2 regions of the Mesobacillus subterraneus genome follow, and region 1 is predicted to be linked to the other one. Evidence: a T-box and tRNA genes for the amino acid it is inferred to sense, from the RefSeq annotation. Region 1 holds a T-box; the other holds one or more tRNA genes.
What was found. A T-box is a leader RNA that pairs with one kind of tRNA and senses whether it is charged. The one in region 1 lies ahead of leuS (leucine--tRNA ligase), so its partner is inferred to be a tRNA-Leu.

Region 1 (10,099 bases):
AGGGTCTTCTGCCCGAACGGTACCTACTGTTCCTGCTTGAGCTGAATGAGATAGACCCGGCGATGCAGGGCGGACAGCTAGGCCATGAGAAAATAAGAAGCTTCACCAAATCAGCAAAGCAATTTGAGTTCAAAGTGAACGGTACCCTTCCGCTTGATAAAGCATTTGTAACCGGAGGCGGCGTATCAGTCAAAGAAGTCGAACCGCAAACAATGGCATCCAAGAAAGCAGAAGGACTTTACTTTTGCGGTGAAATCCTGGATATCCACGGATATACCGGGGGATATAACATCACCTCAGCCCTGGTAACCGGACGGCTTGCGGGAAGCAATGCAGCTGAGTTTGCCCTAGAGAAATAGATTCCTTTACTTAGTGTCTGTCACTACCATGTGACGGACACTTTTTCTGGTTTTCCCCTGATTTCTGTCGGTCATGGTCTTGATGACGGACATTTTTTCTGATTTCACGATGATTTCTGTCCGTCATGGACTTTATGACGGACACTTTTTCTGATTACACGATGATTTCTATCCGTCATAGCCTTGATGACGGACACTTTTTCCGTTTCATCGTCTATTTTTGTCCGTCATAGCCTTGATGACGGACACTTTTATCATTTTCTCGTCCATTTCTGTCCGTCATGACCTTGATGACGGACACTTTTTCTCGTTTCCGGCTTATTTCTGTCCGTCATAGCCTTGATGACGGACACTCTTATCGTTTTCTCGTCCATTTCTGTCCGTCATAGCCTTGATGACGGACACTTTTATCATTTTCTCGTCCATTTCTGTCCGTCATGACCTTGATGTCGAACACTTTTTCTCGTTTCCGGCTAATTGCTATCCGTCATTCTAAAAAGAAACAGAGCCCGAGTAAATACTCAGGCTCTGTAAACTACCATGGCTGAAAAACAATATATCTGCTCTTCGTCCATTTCTTCAGGAATGACCGCGACATTATATTTAATGTCCAAAAGCTTTTTCTCATCGAGCTTTTCTAGAAACCGGTTCATTTCCTGCTCAAGGTCTTTTTCATGTTCGTGATCAAATACTCTGACCTGGATCAAGGGAAGTCATCCTTCCTTTTTTACATCCATTCTGGCCATGTTTTCAGAATTTTATAATTATAGGCGTTTTGTTTCTCCGCCCCAGCTCATCATGCCGCCAACCATGTTGCGGACTTTGTAGCCTTGCTCGTTCATGTAGTGGCAAACGTTGCCGCTGCGTGCGCTTGAACGGCAGATGAAGATATATTCTTTGTCTTTGTCGAATTCGTTCATTCTTTCAGGAATTTCTCCCATTGGCACATGCTTAGCTCCTGGGATCATTCCGGATTCAACCTCGTCATGTTCACGTACGTCAACCATTTCTGGCTTTTCGCCAGCTTCCAGCTTCTTTTGAAGTTCTTCAGGTGAGATTGTTTCAATTTTATTCATGAGTCATTTCCTCCAATATTTAGTAAAATTAATCCTATTATAAGGATACAATACCTTAGTGTATTTTCCCCTATTTATTATATAAAAACCCATTTGAAATTACAAAAAATAAACCTATCGGGGTATTTAACGATAGAAAACTAAGGGTCGCCAATAAACGACCCTTAAAAGATTAAATCTTAGTTTGCTACTATGTTAACTAACTTTCCTGGTACTGCAATTACCTTGCGAACGGTTTTTCCGTCGATTTGTTCCTTGACAGCATCATCGCCCATCGCGATTTGCTCAAGGGTTTCCCTGTTTGCATCTGCAGGTACCATCATTTTCGCTTTGATTTTACCGTTTACCTGGACAACGATTTCGACTTCGTCGTCAACAAGCTTGGCTTCATCGTAAGCCGGCCAAGCTGCATATGTGATTGACTCACCATTGCCAAGCTTTGTCCAAAGCTCTTCAGCTATATGCGGCGTAATCGGCGCCAGCATTTTTACAAAGCCTTCAACGTATGCTTTTGGAAGCTCTTCTGCCTTATACGCTTCATTGATGAAGACCATCATTTGTGAAATCGCAGTGTTGAAGCGAAGTCCTTCGTAGTCTTCGGTCACCTTTTTAACCGTCTGATGGTAGACCTTCTCCAGGTTCGTGCTTTCAACATCCTTGATTTTGTCGCTCAAGCTGCCGTTTTCATTGACAAGCAGGCGCCAGATGCGGTCTAAGAAACGGCGTGAACCGTCCAGACCATTTGTAGACCATGCGATGGATGCTTCAAGCGGTCCCATGAACATTTCGTAAAGGCGTAGCGTATCTGCACCATGGCTTTCAACGATTTCATCTGGGTTAACGACATTGCCTTTTGATTTACTCATCTTTTCGTTATTTTCACCAAGAATCATACCCTGGTTGAAAAGCTTTTGGAAAGGCTCCTTCGTGTGGACAACTCCTATATCGTAAAGGACCTTGTGCCAGAAACGAGCATATAGCAAGTGCAATACCGCGTGTTCCGCTCCGCCGATATAAATATCAACCGGAAGCCACTGCTTTAATTTTTCCTTATCAGCAAGTGCCTGGTCGTTCTTTGGATCGATATAGCGCAGATAGTACCAGCAGCTGCCACCCCACTGCGGCATTGTATTCGTTTCCCTGCGGCCTTTTTTGCCTGTTTCAGGGTCGACAACATTCACCCAGTCATCGATATTGGCAAGTGGAGACTCGCCTGTGCCAGAAGGCTTGATATCCTTCGTTTTAGGAAGAACTAAAGGCAACTGGTCTTCTGGAACTGCTGACATTGTTCCATCTTCCCAGTGGATGATTGGAATTGGCTCACCCCAGTATCGCTGGCGACTGAACAGCCAATCGCGAAGGCGGTAAGTGACCTTCTTCGTGCCAATGCCTTTTTCCTCAAGCCATGCGATCATCTTGCTGATGCCATCTTCCTTGTTCATGCCGTTAAGGAATTCAGAGTTAACGTGTTCGCCATCGCCTGTGTAAGCTTCTTTTTCGATGTTTCCGCCGGCTACGACTTCCTTGATCTCCAGATCGAACTTTTTCGCAAACTCATAGTCGCGCTCATCATGGCCAGGTACCGCCATGATTGCACCTGTTCCATATGAAGCAAGAACATAGTCGGCAATCCAGATTGGCATTTTTTCGCCGTTAGCCGGATTGGTCGCATAAGCGCCAGTGAAGACGCCTGTTTTGTCCTTTGAAAGGTCCGTACGCTCAAGATCACTCTTACTCTTGATTTCATCGATATATTTTTCAACTGCATCCTTCTGCACGGCTGTCGTGATTGTATCAACAAGCTGGTGTTCTGGTGCAAGCACCGCATAAGTTGCGCCGAACAATGTATCCGGACGAGTCGTGAACACGGTGAACGTTCCGTCATGCCCTTCAATTTTGAAAGTGATTTCCGCTCCTTCTGAACGGCCGATCCAGTTGCGCTGCATATCCTTCAAGCTTTCCGGCCAATCAAGTAAATCCAAATCTTCAAGAAGACGATCTGCGTAGGCAGTGATTTTAAGCATCCACTGTCTCATCGGCCGGCGCTCAACTGGGTGGTCGCCGCGCTCACTTTTTCCATCGATTACTTCTTCATTCGCTAAAACAGTTCCAAGTGCCGGACACCAGTTAACTGCAACTTCATCAATGTAGGCAAGGTCTTTTTCATAAAGCTTAAGGAAAATCCATTGCGTCCACTTGTAATACTCTGGGTCAGTCGTGTTGACTTCTCGATCCCAGTCGTATGAAAAACCTAATGCCTTAATCTGGCGGCGGAACGTGTTGATGTTATGCTCCGTGAACTCTGCAGGGTCATTCCCTGTATCCAATGCATACTGCTCAGCAGGAAGGCCGAAAGCATCCCAGCCCATTGGATGAAGGACGTTGAAGCCCTGCATCCTTTTCATGCGGGAAAGGATATCAGTCGCTGTGTAACCTTCCGGGTGGCCAACGTGAAGGCCTGCTCCCGATGGATACGGGAACATATCAAGCGCGTAAAACTTCTCTTTCCCTTTATCTTCAGTTGTTTTGAACGTTTTGTTTTGTTCCCAATGTGCTTGCCATTTTTTCTCGATTTCCTGATGGTTAAAACTCATCGTTTTGTCCTCCTGTTTGGTTTCGCTTTATTTTTAGTGGCTGGGTTTTCTTTTTTAAAAAAAATAAAAAAATCCCGTCCCTGTAAAAGGGACGAGAGGTTATGTATGATCTCCCGCGGTACCACCCAAATTAGTGTGTAACACTCGCTTCATTCATCCTTAACGCGGAAAACGGCAAACGCTACTAAAAAATTCGCGCCTGCGACTCAAAGGCGAGTTCATGATGGATCCCGTCTGGCTTGCACCAACCGCCAGCTCTCTACATCAGGCTTTGCATCACTACTACTCCTTGTCGAAGTCTTTCGTTATGAATATAGAGTTATTGTAATAAAATTCCCCTGCAGATGCAAGCGGGGATGAAATAAATGATGATAGAGAGTATTATATGATGGTTTCTGCTGCTCGTGCAGGCTTTTTCCTATGGCCAGCAGCCAGAAACCATCGGTCTTGAAAAGTAGCCCATCTGTAAAAATCCAGAAGTCCGTTATCGATTACTTAGTTTGTGCTGCCTCCAAAAGCAGATCAACAATATGCACGCCTCTCATTTTGTCAGGAAGTCCTTCACGTTCAATCCCGAGCTTCATTTGAAGAAGACAGCCTGGATTAGCGGTAACAATTGTCGTTGCATGGGTAGCCTTTGCCTGTACCATTTTTGAATCAAGGAGCTGCATTGACATTTCACTCTCGACAATATTATAGATTCCTGCTGAACCACAGCAGCTGTCAGCATTCTGCATTTCCTGGTATTGAATCCCCTTGATGGACTGCAGCAAGATCCTCGGTGCTGAAGCTGTTTTCATGACATTGCGAAGATGGCATGAATCCTGATAGGTAATGATTTGATGCGGCAGTTCGAGGCTCACTTTTTCATGAAAGCCGACTTCGACCAAAATTTGCGAGATATCCATGATTTTATCAGCAAATTCCTGGGCCCCGTCCCTTCCATTCCGAATCATCTTTAAGCAAATGATCATAATCAATTAAAAAAGCCCCGCAGCCCCCTGCATTGGTGATGATGAAATCGACTCCGGAATCTTCAAAGGCTTTAATATTCCTGCGGGCAAGTGCTTTCGCATCTTCCTTTTCACCACTATGTCCATGAAGCGCTCCACAGCAGGCCTGTTCCTTCGGGAATGACAATTTCACAGCCTGCAAGCTGCAAAAGCTTCATCGTTGCATTGTTTGTTTCCAGAAACATTGTATCCATCAGGCAGCCGCTAAAGAATGCGACCTTATGCGTCTTCATGCCAATGGGTCCAAGGTGCTCCGGACGATTTTTCATTTCCTTCATTGTCGGGACCTTTGGAAGGACCTTTTCCATCGTGGCAATTGACTCTGGAAAGAGCTTCATCACACCTGTTCCACGCGCCAACTTTTGGAGGCCAGAACGTTGATAAAATCCTATCAGTCCAGTCAGTCCCCTCATTCGCTCCTGATGCGGGAAAAGCCCTTTGAAGACTGCATTTCTGACCACTTTTACCGGCATTGAAAACTTCTTGTTTTGATTGACAATATCACGGGAATCTTCGAGAAGATGGTCATAGTTCACTCCTGATGGGCAGACCGGTTCACATGCACGGCAGCCAAGGCAAAGGTCAAGTGACCGTTCAAAATCCTCATCCGGTTCAATAATCCCATCGACGACCGCCTTCATCAAAGCGATTCGGCCCCGAGGTGAATGTGATTCCTGATAGCCCGATTCGATATAAGTCGGACATGTCGGCAGGCAGAACCCGCAGCGCATGCAGTTCAGTAGTTCGTTCTGGTCCATCTTTTCCTGGAATTCTGTCTGGATCCTCTGCTGTTCTTGAGCTGTTGTCATTTTGAAACCACCACCCGTTTTCTGCTGTCCTTCGCGAAAACCTTACCAGGATTCATGATATTGTTTGGGTCAAGGGCCATTTTCACTGCCTTCATAGCGGCAATTCCTGCTTCTCCTAATTTCAACTCCAGGTATGGTGCCTTCATGACGCCGACGCCGTGTTCACCCGTAATCGTGCCGCCGAATTCAATCGCCTTTTCAAAGATTTCGGCAAATGCCTTCTCGACTCTTTCCATTTCTTCATGATTACGAGAATCCGTCGGACATGTAGGATGAAGGTTTCCATCTCCTGCATGGCCAAAGGTACAGATATTCAAGTCATACTTATTTCCAATTTCGTTGATAGCATTGACCATTCTCGCAATCTCAGATCTCGGAACTGTTGCATCCTCCAATATTGTCGTCGGCGCTAACCGCGCCAGTGCAGACAATGCACTTCTGCGCGCAGTCCTAAGTGCTTCTGCCTCAGCTTCTGTTTGTGCTACCTGCACAGATACAGCCTTTTCTTCTTTACAAACCTCAGCAATCCTGGTCATATCACGCTCAACGACTTCCAGAGGACCATCCTGTTCAATTAATAGCACGGCTTTGACATCTGTTGGCAGCCCGATTTTCGCAAAATCTTCTACTACCCTCAAAGTCGGCTGGTCAAGGAATTCAAGCGTAGCCGGAATGATTTTGCTCGAGATAATCTTGGAAACCGATTTAGCTGCTGCTTCGAGATCCTGATATAAAGCAAGCATTGTTTGTTTTGTTTCCGGAATCGGAATCAGCTTAAGTGTAGCTTCAGTAATGATGCCGAGTGTCCCCTCCGAGCCAACCAACAGCCTGGTAAAGTCATATCCAGCAACGTCCTTGGTCAATTTCCCTCCTGTGGTGATGATGTCTCCGTTTGGCATCACTGCCTCAAGCCCCATCACATAATCCCTTGTCACTCCATATTTCAATCCACGGAGCCCGCCGGAGTTTTCATTAATATTGCCCCCGATGGTCGAAATTTTCATCGAACTTGGATCCGGTGGGTAAAACAAGCCTTTTGATTCAACCATGTGAATCAAATCAAGAGTTACCACTCCAGGCTGCACAGTAGCAGTAAGATTCTCTTCATCCACCTCAAGAATTTTGTTCATATGTTTGAAAAGAAGTACGATCCCGCCTTCTGTTGGACAAGTGCCTGCACATAGGTTCGTTCCTGATCCACGTGGGACAATGGGAATATTAAATTCATTACAGATTTTCACAATTTGTGAAATTTCCTGTTTGTTTCTCGGACTTACAACTGCATCCGGCATTGATTGAAAGTTAGGTGTTGCATCATATGAATAGACTAGTCTCCCCGTTTTTGAGTCAACAAAATTAGCAGCAGTTACAATTGAAATTATTTTTTCTTTCGCTATATTTGGAAGCATGAACGTTCCCCCTTCGTTAGTTACAATAAGCCAGCCATTGAATGCGAAACAGTTTTTCAATGTTTCTATTCTCAGTTGTTTACAAGAGAAAATCTTTTATCAATAAACTATTCTCCCAAAAACATTCCACTTGGTAATCGCTTACAATAAGTTGTATGGTCATCAGATGACCATACCTTAGATTATAGGATGAACAATGCGGTAATTTCAATCTATTTTTACTTTCACCCAAATTAATATTGGTTCCTTTAAATGAAATTCCGCTTCTAAAAGTCCAGAAACTTATAGAAGTGTGATAAAAATTGTATAATGAAAGCTAAGAGAATGAACTTTGGAGGATTTACTTTGCAATATAATAGAATTAAACCTAAAAAGATCTATGAAGAAGTTGCGGAGGCAATCCATAACATGATCAGTTCAGGTCAACTTAAGCCTGGCGATAAACTCGATTCTGTCCAACAGCTGGCGGAGAATTTCCAGGTAGGGAGATCTGCCATAAGGGAAGCATTGACTGCATTGAGAGCAATGGGACTCATTGAAATCAGGCAGGGTGAAGGCACATATGTGAAGCAATTCGAGTCTGAGCAAATCAGTTTCCCTTTATCGACAGCCATCCTGATGAATGCACAGGATACAGCTAACCTCTTGGAAGTGAGGAAAATCCTTGAGACTGGGACTGTCTTTTCCGCTGCAAAGAAGAGGACCGAAGACCAGCTGCAGAAAATAGAAGAAGCGCTAGAGGAAATGAAGCTTGCAAGTGGGAATGAGGAGCTTGGTGAAAAGGCTGATTTACAGTTCCATATAGCCATTGCTGAAAGCTCGCATAATCCATTATTGATCAGCTTGATGAACCATGTTTCCGGCCTGATGGGAGAAACAATGAGGGAAACCCGACGGCTTTGGCTCTATTCAAAACAAACGACAACAGATCGCCTCTATGAGGAACACTATGCTATTTATCAAGCGATAAAAGAACAGAATGCAGAAGAAGCAAGACGAGTGATGCTCAGCCATATCGAGAACGTCGAAATTATTCTCCATAAGTATTTGAACCAAACTAAAAATTAGAGTTCCAATCATATAAATCTAAAGCTGGCTTCCGAAAAATAGGAAACCAGCTTTTTTGATTATTGAATCGTATAACCTCCGTCAATGACTGCCGCCTGGCCAGTGATTCCTATTGCAGCATCACTGGCCAGGTATAAAACATAACTGGCAATTTCCTCGACAGCCAGCAGGCGTCTCTGCGGTACGAGCGGAAAAATGACCTCCTCTAGCACTTTTTCAAGTGGGATATTCCTGGTCTCCGCCAGGCTAGATAGCTGATTGCGGACTAACGGTGTATCGACATATCCCGGGCAGACGGCGTTGACGGTGATTCCGTGCTCTGCGGTTTCAAGTGCAGCCACCTTCGTCAATCCAATGACTCCGTGCTTGGCGCTGTTATATGCTGCCTTGCCAGCAAAACCGACTAGCCCATTGATCGACGCCATGTTGATTACCCGACCCATACCTTGCTTTTTCATGACCGGCAGTACATGTTTCAACGCTACAAACGGGGCTGTGAGCATTACTTTTATCAACAGCTCGAATTTTTCCGTCGGGAAATCCTCAATCATTGATACATATTGCAAGCCAGCATTGTTGATTAGAACATCCACTGTGCCAAATTGCTCTACACACTTCGAAACAGCTGTTTCGATGTCTTTTTCGCTAGTGACATCACATTTCAAACCAGCTGCTTCATATCCTGATTGACGCAGCCTGGCAGCTGCTTTTTCCACCGTTTCTTCCTGTAGGTCTGTCAAAAATACCTTCCCGCCCTGCTCAGCAAAACTCCCAGCGAGCTCATATCCGATTCCCTGGGCGGCACCGGTTATCAGGACTACTTTATCTTTTACCATCGGGAAACTCCTTTCCTTAAATCCCTAATCCTAGAGAGAATAGAACAATCGCGATTGCCACACCAATCAGCGGTACAATGACAGTAACTGCTGCGACTGGATTGTAGGCATCCTTATGGGACTCGCCGCAGATTGCCCTTACAGTCGTAACCACGTACCCATTATGCGGAAGGGAATCAAGCGCTCCGGAGGGAAATGGCCGCTACCCTGTGCAGCGCTTCCGGATTAACGCCCATATCCAGATAATGCGGAGCGAGCAACGGAAGCGCAATCGCCTGACCCCCGGATGCAGAACCTGTCATCCCGGCAATGACACTTACAGCAATGGCCCGCCCCAATCAACGGGCTTCCAGGTATATTCGTCATCGCATCAACCGCCGTCTGGAAGGCCGGTACTGCTTTTGCCACACCGCCAAATCCTACAACAGCAGCAGTGTTACCGATCGCAATCAAGGCACCCATCGTTCCTTCTGAAAGGGCTTCCCAGAAATTTTTGAAATACTTGCGATTCAGCAAATAGGCAGATACTACCCCGCCAAGCAGAGCTATGATGAGGGCAGATTGTTTTAATGAGTCATGGAAAACGAAAGAAATAACGAGTACCACAATCAAAGGGATAAGACCCAGTAAAGGATGAGGCAGCTCACGTTTCTCCATCATTGGATCTGTCTTCCTGGCTTCGAATTTTTCTCCTCTTGCCATGGCCTTTGTAATCATTCGCTTCAGCCACCAGTACCCAAAGATCATCATGAAGACGGCAACGATGGCACTGACCTCCCAGCCTGCAATCGGCGAAGTATCCAGGAATTGAATTGGAATCCAGTTCTGAATTTCCGGAGAACCGGCAGAAGTCATGGTAAAGGTAACCGAACCAAAGGCCAATGCAGCTGGAATGAATCGCCTCGGCAAATTCGCCTGCCTGAACAAGCTTAATG
Region 2 (10,099 bases), 870 kb from region 1:
CTTGCAGAGCTGAACAATTTCTTCATAGATGGATTCAGGCATGCTTGAAGGAATGCTTCCAGCAAGAATCAGAAAGTCGCCATTTCCGAGCTGCATGATCTGCTCCTTCAATGACTCTATTGCTAGTGTTGAAATCTCAGGACCACGGGCATTTATTTCTGTTTCTGTTCCGGCTTTTAGCTTAATGTTGATCCTTGTATCTCCGCCAACTTTTACAAATCTTGTTTGCACGCCTTCCCGGTTTAGAAACTCCTCGACATACCTGCCGGTGAAGCCTCCAATAAATCCTGTAGCCTTGCTTTCTACTCCAAGGGAGCGCAATACCCTTGAGACATTTATTCCTTTGCCGCCGGGTAGCTTTGTTTCATTTGAACTCCTATTCAAACTGCCTAGTTGAATTTCATCTGCTTCCACGATGTAATCGACTGATGGATTAAGAGTTAGTGTATATATCATGATGTCACAACCTTTATTGAAGTTTTGCTCGTATATTGCCCTTTATGTTCTTCATCAATTGTATTGGTGATGATCGATGCTTCATGTAAGTCTGCTATTTTCGCGAACGTGATCTCCGAGAACTTACTGTCATCAGCAAGCACAAACGATTCCCGGGATAAAGACATCGCTTTTTGCTTAATCATTGCTTCTTCCTGGTCTGGTGTCGTATACCCTGAATGAGGATCGATTCCATTAACTCCGAGGAAGCATTTGTCAAAGCGATACTGTTCAAGGCTTGCCAGAGCTCCCCTTCCGATGATCGCATTCGTTTTTGGCTTGACAAATCCGCCTATCACGTATGTTTCAATATTTCTTTCAAGCAGCTGCGGTAGATGCATGAGACCATTGGTGACCACGACAATATCTTTAACTTGAAGAGAACTGATCATTTCAAAAACAGTCGACCCGGCATCAAGATAAATACTGTCACCATCTTCCACAAGGCTTGCTGCATATTGGGCGATTTGTTTTTTTTCCTGAAGGTTTTTGGTAGATTTTTCAACCATGCTTGGCTCCTGGAGTTTCCCCCTTAATCTGGCAGCTCCGCCATGCACTCTTTTAAGAAACTTCCCCTCTTCAAGAATTGTCAGGTCGCGGCGAATGGTCGATTCCGAAGCTTCAGTGATATCAACTATATCCTGTATTTTCACTATTGGTTTGTCTTTTATCAATTGTAAGATGAGCTGGTGGCGCTCAGGTGTTAACATGAGCCATTCCTCCTCTTTACTTCATATCATCATCATAATGTAACCGATTCCAAAAATCAATCATTTTCTTTCAAAAACAATCACTTTTAGTCAAATATAATGAAAGTATGAACGTTTATGATAGTTGTCGGAAAAATAAAAAAACCTCCTTGATGGAGGTTTTTCAAATAGTATCCCTAAAGTGCTAGCGCTTTGATACCCTGGTATCCAAAATAAACGCCAAAACCAAGTAAAGAGAGACCTGACAATATTGATATAGCCCTCAAACTGCTATAATTCAAAAATCTCCTGAAGCCAGTCGTTATCGCTGCTATGAAAATATCCCACATTGCCAGGTCGATGAAAATCATGCTGCTATAAATAAGCAGGTCCGTCCGTCCATAATTGCTGGCCGTTTTTGCCAGTACAGAACCATAAATTCCTAGCCAGAAAATAATTGATAAAGGACTGCTAATCGACATAATAAAACCAGTAAGGAAACATTTTAGCATCGATTCTTTTCCTCGACTGAAAGCTAGATCAATGTTATACGCCTTTACAATACAATCAATTCCAGAGTAGATCAGGACGAACCCTCCAAATAACCAGAGGAAAATTTGGATAATAGGCATGTCCAAAAAATTCACAATACCTAAATAGATTAACAGCATAAAAATAGCATCTGCAATCATTGAACCCGTCCCTACAATCCAGGCATGCCAGAATCCATTTTTGATCCCCTTATCCAACCTGGCTGAATTTACAGGTCCAATCGGAGCTGCCAATGTTAATCCAAGGAAGATATAACTGACTAGCAAACTGACACTCAAGACCTCGTCCCCCAACAAACAATCACTTTGTACATTGTATGTTTGAGAATCCACTCCTAAAACTACTTGTCCAATTTTTCATTTGTATTAACATAAGCAACTAGAGTAAAATTCCAATTGTTTCTGGTAGTTTCTATGCTATAATTCTTATATAAATACGCGGGTGTGGCGGAATCGGCAGACGCGCTAGATTCAGGTTCTAGTGGTGGCAACACCGTGGAGGTTCAAGTCCTCTCATCCGCATACAGAAAAGGTGCCTATATAATGGGCACTTTTTTTGTTTGGAAAGGCACTTTTTTCTTTCTTCATTAAAAGTAAACAGACATACTTACTCCTAAAATCCCTTATTTATCAGAGTCCCAAACCTGAGAGAAACAAACCTAAAAATGCAAAACAGCCTGGATATTCACCCAGGCTGTTTTTTGCTTATGATTATCCGATTAGATTCTGGCTATGGTTATTAACCACTTCAAGAACCTTAGTTGTCTGCTCCATATCACTTTGACAAATTGGGCAAGCGGGGACATTGCTGCTTTTAAAGTTGTCGCGAACCCAGCAGTTGCAATCATCAGAAGTACATACCCATACTTTCGTTTCAGCGGTTACGATCTCTTCAGGCGGTTTTCTTCCAAATGCCATTTCCTCACGCTCCTATAGGTTTAGTATGGTCCAATCCGAATCAGTAGCCTCTGGCATATAATCAAGCTGAATGACAGGATCACATGAAAAAGTGCAAGCAACAAAATTCGAAAAGACCTTATCATCGTTCGATTGATAAAAAAATTCATTTATTATAAAAAGCTGGCAAATGAAACTTTTTATAATAAATGAATGATCCGAAAGTTGATATCTATTCCATTTTACCACACTTTTCTTATTTTTACCAAAAGCGACATACCGGTAGTGCCTGCGCAACAGTTACTAGTATATTCTTTAACTCCAAAAATTATTAAGACTACGCATTAAAAAGATTTAATTTATTCAAATTTAGGTTGTACACCTTCAGATGTCTGAATAGAAATAGTACAAGCACATTACGCTTTGATTATTGGAGGTATTTAATAAGTGAATGTCTTCTTAGGATATATTTTTCTTGGATTATCACTAGCCGCCCCGATTGGGCCAGTAAATGCTGCTCAGATGGATAAAGGAATCAAAAGTGGCTTTTTCCAGGCCTGGCTGCTTGGCTTAGGAGCTCTGACAGCAGATATTATCTACATGCTGACTGTTTATCTTGGAGTTGTTAATTTCCTTGAGACTCCGTTCATGCAATCTTTTCTCTGGTTGTTTGGATTCTTTGTCTTAATGTATACAGGAATAGAAACAATCATGAACTCGGGGAAAATCGTCATGGATAACCGAAGTGAAAATTCCGGTTTCAAATCTTTTTTATCAGGGTTTATAATGTCCATTTCCAACCCTCTGACAATTTTATTCTGGCTAGGAATTTACGGGTCTGTCCTTGCCAAGACCGCATCCTCCTATGAAACCGGAGAACTTGTCATTTACAGTTTTGGCATCATTCTAGGTCTTGTTCTCTGGGATATCATTATAGCCGCTATTTCCAGCAGCTTCCGAAAGCTTCTGACAACAAGGTTATTGACCTTCATTTCCCTTATATCCGGACTTTCATTGATTGGCTTTGCCCTGTTTTTTGGTTATCAGGCATTGAAGCTTTTCCTTTGAAAAAGAGTGCTTTGGTGCTCGGGCATAAAATATCCTGAAAAGCTTTCACAATAACACTGTATTTTTGACAGCTTTGACCTCATATCTTGAAAAGCTGTCACAATAACACCGGTTTCTTGACAGCTTTGACCTCAAACCTTGAAAAGCTGTCACAATAACACCAGATTCTTGACAGCTTTGGTCTTAAATCCTGAAAAGCTGTCACAATAACACCGGTTTCTTGACAGCTTTGACCTCAAACCTTGAAAAGCTGTCACAATAACACCGGATTCTTGACAGCTTTGACCTCATATCCTGAAAAGCTGTCACAATAACACTGGATTCTTGACAGCTTTAGCCTTATATCCTGAAAAGCTGTCACAATAACACTGGATTCTTGACAGCTTTAACCTTAAATCCAGAAAAGCTGTCACAATAACACTGGATTCTTGACAGCTTTAGCCTTATATCCTGAAAAGCTGTCACAATAACACTGGATTCTTGACAGCTTTAACCTTAAATCCAGAAAAGCTGTCACAATAACACCGGTTTCTTGACAGCTTTAACCTTAAATCCAGAAAAGCTGTCACAATAACACCGGTTTCTTGACAGCTTTGACCTCATATCCTGAAAAGCTGTCACAATAACACTGGATGGGACATAAAAGGAGATAGGTTCCCAGTTTCAATTTCTGCATACACACCGTTTTCATTGAGTCCTAAAAGCTGTTCTCTATCCTGCATTCTTTCTCCCGGCGGCGAATTTCTTGATTGTTATTGTTGTTTTCGATATATAATAGAGGTGACAAAATTAAAAGGATGAGCATACATGAATATTACTGGACATACTGTCGAACTACTTGAAGATCCATTCGGGCTTCTTACAGGGAACAGATATGAATACTTTTTAAATATTGAGGTAGACGAAGAGGACGAGCTTTTTACTGAAAATGGCCTGCTTTTGAAAGTGCTTTTTCTCGTAAACGGAGAAGATAGACGGATCCTGCAAAGCTACTTCATCGAACAGGAAACAGAAAAAGTTCTCGATTTTGAGCTTGAGGATGAAGAAGTGGTACAAGTAAAACAGTATTGCGCTGAAAACTTGCCCGCCGAAGATGAAACAAATGAGGAAACAAAGTAAAAAGAGCAGAAATCTGCTCTTTTTAATTTTTCATTATACCTCTATTGTCTTACCTTCCTCAATAATATGATAAAGGAGATGGGCAAGGTGTTGAACAGGGCCGAGTTCTCCCTCTTCTTCGTTAAGTTCTTCAGTAAATTCCAGATCATTCAAATATAATGCGGAAAATTCATAGAAGTCCTTCAGTTCGAAGCCGTAGCAATTCGTTGGCTCCTCGTTCTGGTCCTCATATTGAAGCATCAAATAATATTCTTTGCCATCTTTATCTTCTGCATCAAAAAAGACAAAAAAACCTATATTCGTATTTAAATCAAATAAATGGCGTGTTCCGCCTTCAGTAGCCTGGTCATAATCCTCACTGCTCAATTTCTGGACCTTCATTGTTTCCACCTGGTCTTCTGCGTGAAATTTCACTTCAAAGGTTTTTATCATTGAATAACACTCCTGTCTATAATTTGCCTATGTCGATTTCAATTTTTCTCTTTAAAAAAATATGCTCTGCCCTGAGATCTTCCCCGACTGTCAGAATACCATAAGAGAATTCCTGCTGTCTTCTTTTATCAGTCGGGGAGCCCGGATTAAAAACTATTACACCATTGATTTCCTTTAGGACAGGTATATGAGAATGACCATATACAATACAATCGACCATGTCATCCTTGAATGATTCTAATGCCCTTTTTTCAGTAGTGTTCCCGGTGCCGTGTCCGTGGACAATCCCTATAAGAAAATCGCCAGCTCTTAATATTTCTTTTGTTTTGAGCAGACTGTTAAGTTCAGGACCATCCACATTTCCGGCAACTCCAATAACCGGTCCAAACTGTTGAAGCTCTTTATATAGCTCCATAGTCTGCCAATCCCCAGCATGTATTATGTAATCACAATCTTCTAAATCAGTGAGCAGCCTATCTGGTAAGTGCCGAGCTTTTTTCGGCATATGAGTGTCAGAAATGACCACGATTTTCACAGCTGAACCCACTCCCTTCGCCTGCTATTCTCTGTTATGTTACCCTGGCGGGAATGGATTAACCATTCTCAGGATCTTTATATTTTGTCACATTGAAATAATCATTTGTCTTATTATAACTGTTGAATTCAATATCAAGATCATGAAAATATCGGTGAAGCTGTAGTAATATCTTCTTATCTTTATTTCCCTCTTCAATGGTTCTAGAGTAATTGGAGATGGTATCAAAATCAGCCTGGAGGGCAGTGTTGTCTGTTTTGACAGTTGCCAGGACAGCTATGATTTCTGAAGCTATCTCCCTCTGTTCCTCCCACTCAACAGAATCTATTCTTCCCCAACCAAGAGTATCATTATATTTAATATGGAATTCATGAATGAAACTTCCTACTGTTGAGTAGTTTTCATGTTCAGACTCTTCCTGGAATACAGCAACAGTCTGACCTCCGTTTTTAAGGTTGCTTGAGTCGCTATTGCCTTTGACACCTTGAAGATTCCCTTGCTCCCACATTGTATAACCAGCATATAAACCAAAAGCCAGTAAAAACAGACTTGCAGGTAAAATCATAAGTTTCCATTTTCTTTTCTTTTCCATCTGGCTGCCCCCCGTTAAAAACTTATCGTTCTTACACCGCGAATAAATCTAGTCTTAATATTATTTGACAGCCATCACAAAAAACCTTTTATTACTTCCGTTCAACTTCCGGTTCTTCCATAAAGTTCTATTAAATTAACGATGAGAAGCAATGAATAGGAATCTGTAATTCAAAAAGTTGCGATCAGAAGTCTTAACCTACAAAATCTATAAACTCCAACATACTTTATTTCATTAAACCGGTTGCTGATTCCCTATTTTACCATAGGCATGATTGTCCTTATACAGTTTTAACACCGAACTCATTCACACTGAAAATTTTGGGCTCATTCCCTCATGCTTTACGGATCAATTACTCTGACTGACAGAGAAGGTAAAATCCAGCATTTTGAAGCTATCTGGAATAAAAAAGGCTACAGTTAGAATGCAGGGAGGGCATAACGACGATGAAGGCAGAACAAAGAAAACCCAGGTGCAAATTGAACCTTCGCACCTGGATTGTATTAATTCGAGTCACTCTTTTGAATATAAAATTGTATTAATTGATCGAACAATTGATTTAGTTCGGTAAATCTAAAGCCTAGCCCTGATGCTAGTGATGTGTCGATTGACCAGGAGCCAGGCAATGCAAACGGGGAGACGGTGCCGCTTTCTATGCTATTTTCCACAATCGCTTTTTGATTTGTCAGCAAGGTAATCTTATCAACCAATTCTCCTAAACTAATATCCCCTGCCGAGCCGGGATTAATTGCCCCCACAAATTTTGAATTTCCGATTTCCAACAAGAAATCAGCCGCTTCTTCAGCGTGAATGAAGCTATAACGCAAGTCAGGATTCGGAATACCTATTGGTTGTCCTGAAAGGATTTTATCTACATGAAACTTCAGGCGTTCCGTGTAATCATCTTCTGAAACAACGATCGGAAACCGGACAGAAGCAACTTCAAAATAACCAAGTTGATGGAACACCGCTTCAGAAGCTCTTTTCGCCTCTTTATAACCTTCATATCCAACGTATTCCTTCCGGTTTTTGTATTCAACGGGATATGTATTTGCAATAAAATTAGCTTCAGCATGCAGTGTGCCAAAGTCATAAACCGCTTGCGTAGAGGTGAAAATATAGCGGTCCGCCTTCCCCTCTAGTGCCTCTGACGTATCCCTGGCCTCCATTGGCGAAAAACAGGATTGATCATACACCAGGTCCCAAGACTGCCCATCGAAGGCTGCAGCCATGGACTCTTTCTTTTCGCGATCAATGATCAGCCGTTTTACATCATCACCAAAAGGATCACTTTTTGTTCCTCTCGTGGCTACTGTCACTTCATCTCCATTGTCTATAAGCTTTCGTACCAGTTTTTTTCCAAAATACTGGGTCCCCCCAAGTACAAGTACTTTTCTCATCAGAAATCCCCCCTTATCTGTAAAAGTATTCTTCTTAAGTCCATGAATCTCCTTCAAAAATTTCACAATCAAAAACCGGCCACATAGTCATGGCCGGCTGTACTATTGCACTTGATTGTTTAAGCCTGTTTTTTCTCTTTTGCCTTTGGTTTTGCTCCAGTCTTTTTCTTCTTTGATGGAGCTTTTTCTTTGTTCTTTTCTGGTTTGGTACGGTCGATAGAAGCCTGCAGTGCTGCCATAAGGTCTGTTACATTGGAAACTGGCTCTTTTTCAGCAGGAGTGACCATTTCTTTTCCTGTCCGTTTCGCTTCAATAAGCTCTAATAATGCAGTCCGATAATCATCCTTGTATTTATCTGGTGCAAACTCCGTTGTCAGCTGATCAATCAGCATGATGGCCGTTTCCAGTTCTTTTCCTGTTACTTTATCTTCTTCTGGTACATTCGGAACATCTACCGTGTTCCTTACTTCATCAGGAAAATGAATGGTCTCCATGACGAGCGTATTATTATAAACTCTTACTACTGCTAGCTGCTCTTTTGCCCGAATGATTATTTTTGCAATCCCGACCTTCTGCGATTCTTCCAGAGCCTTCCTTAGCAGAGAATAGGCTTTTCCTCCACCCTCATTCGGAGACATGAAATAGCTTCGCTGAAAATAAATTGGGTCGATTTCATTGATCTTAACGAAGTCGATTATTTCCACTGCTTTATCTTCATTTTCTTTCCTTAAAGCTTCAAGATCCTCATCCTCAAGGACAACAAACTTACCTTTAGTGTATTCGTAAGCTTTGACGATGTCTTCATTTTTCACTTCTACATCACACACGGGGCAAGTTTTCTCATATTTTATTGGCGAGTGGCACTCTTTATGAAGAGTTCTCAGCTTGATGTCCCGATCCTCAGTCGCAGCATGAAGCTTAATTGGGATATTGACAAGTCCAAAGCTGATGCTTCCCTTCCAAATAGTATGCATTAGATTCTCCACCTTCTCGTTTTAATACTAATTTGCTTAATAACTGTCTTATCATGCATTAAAACATTTCCCAGCGTACTAGTATGCAGCCGATAAGGAACAATATAAATAGCACTTGTGTGAAAGGATGCTGAACATGTTAAAACCTATGCTCCCTACACTTTCATTTGAGACTCCACAAGGGGAAGAATGGCGATATGAGATAAAATTCGATGGCTTTCGAGCCTTGTTGAAATGGGATACAGAGATTGAACTGACAAGCCGCAATGGCAAACCCCTATTACCTCTTTTTCCGGAATTATCGGAGTTCCTGGACACTCTTAAAGCAAAGTTCCAGCCCTATTTGCCTTTGACATTGGACGCTGAACTTGTTTATCTTGAGAACCCTTATAAAGCTAATTTCGGAGCGATTCAGATTAGGGGAAGAATGCGGTCCAGGGAGAAAATCAAATTCGAAGCTGAAAGGAATCCATGCCGGCTGATGGTTTTTGACCTTTTGAAAATAAGAGGCAAAAACATTGCATCTGAAAGGTATCAAGATCGGAGGCTAAAGCTTCAATCCATGTTTTCCGAGCTTGGACTGCCACTCAGTCCAAACCAGCAAAACCATGACTTGGTCCAGCTTGTCCCAAGTGAAACTGATTTGAAAGATTTATGGGAAAAAGTGATCATCTACGATGGTGAAGGGATAATTGCCAAACAAAATAATAGCAAATGGGAAGAAGGAAAACGGACAGAAGCGTGGATTAAATCGAAAAATTGGAAATATGTTTCCTGTTTTGTGACGGCATATGAGAAATCAAATGGATACTTTTATATTTCTGTTTACAAAGATTCAAAAATACATCAAATCGGGCTGGTGATCTTCGGCTTTAACCCTGAAGAAAAAAATGCCCTCCATCAAATCATCAAGCAAAATAAAAGTGATGAAGACTCCCAGTTCATTTATTTAGAACCAGGCATCTGCCTTGATGTGAAGTATCTGGAAATTTACGAGGCCCAACTCCGCGAGCCTCATTTTCATCAGTTCCGTTTTGATATAAGTCCAGATAGCTGCACGTATGAAAAATTCGTTTTCCAACAAAAAAATCTTCCTCCGGATATCGGTATCACCCATCCAGATAAGCCGATCTGGAAAGAACCGCCAATTAAAAAGATTGATTACATCCATTATCTAAGGGAGATTTCTCCCTATATGCTTCCATTCCTGGAGAAACGGATGTTAACGGTGATCCGCTATCCTCACGGAATGTTTGGCGAAGCCTTTTACCAAAAAAACGTTCCTGATTATGCACCGGATTTCGTCGATACTTCGAAATCTGAAGGCATTGAGTATATTGTCTGCAA

Region 2: it has a tRNA-Leu gene. The T-box ahead of leuS (leucine--tRNA ligase) is inferred to sense a tRNA for this amino acid. The anticodon was not compared.

The regions. Positions count from the first base shown of each region.
Region 1 covers NZ_CP129019.1:653,641-663,739, reverse strand. Annotated here, with positions in the region: gene LC048_RS03335 (BaiN/RdsA family NAD(P)/FAD-dependent oxidoreductase) at 1-359, shown strand, start outside; gene LC048_RS03330 (sporulation protein Cse60) at 881-1,066, opposite strand; gene LC048_RS03325 (rhodanese-like domain-containing protein) at 1,124-1,435, opposite strand; gene leuS (leucine--tRNA ligase) at 1,615-4,029, opposite strand; T-box leader at 4,114-4,334, opposite strand; partial or broken gene LC048_RS03315 ((Fe-S)-binding protein) at 4,521-5,851, opposite strand; gene glcD (glycolate oxidase subunit GlcD) at 5,848-7,260, opposite strand; gene LC048_RS03305 (FadR/GntR family transcriptional regulator) at 7,606-8,328, shown strand; gene LC048_RS03300 (3-hydroxybutyrate dehydrogenase) at 8,388-9,164, opposite strand; partial or broken gene LC048_RS03295 (GntP family permease) at 9,181-10,099, opposite strand, start outside.
Region 2 covers NZ_CP129019.1:1,524,313-1,534,411, reverse strand. Annotated here, with positions in the region: gene pfkB (1-phosphofructokinase) at 1-456, opposite strand, end outside; gene LC048_RS07840 (DeoR/GlpR family DNA-binding transcription regulator) at 453-1,205, opposite strand; gene LC048_RS07835 (LysE family transporter) at 1,382-2,014, opposite strand; tRNA gene LC048_RS07830 (tRNA-Leu) at 2,174-2,257, shown strand; gene LC048_RS07825 (cold-shock protein) at 2,447-2,653, opposite strand; gene LC048_RS07820 (LysE family transporter) at 3,080-3,700, shown strand; gene LC048_RS07815 (DUF6509 family protein) at 4,508-4,819, shown strand; gene LC048_RS07810 (cytosolic protein) at 4,853-5,248, opposite strand; gene LC048_RS07805 (metallophosphoesterase family protein) at 5,268-5,798, opposite strand; gene LC048_RS07800 (hypothetical protein) at 5,845-6,378, opposite strand; gene LC048_RS07795 (NAD-dependent epimerase/dehydratase family protein) at 6,882-7,778, opposite strand; gene ku (non-homologous end joining protein Ku) at 7,898-8,752, opposite strand; gene LC048_RS07785 (DNA ligase D) at 8,889-10,099, shown strand, end outside.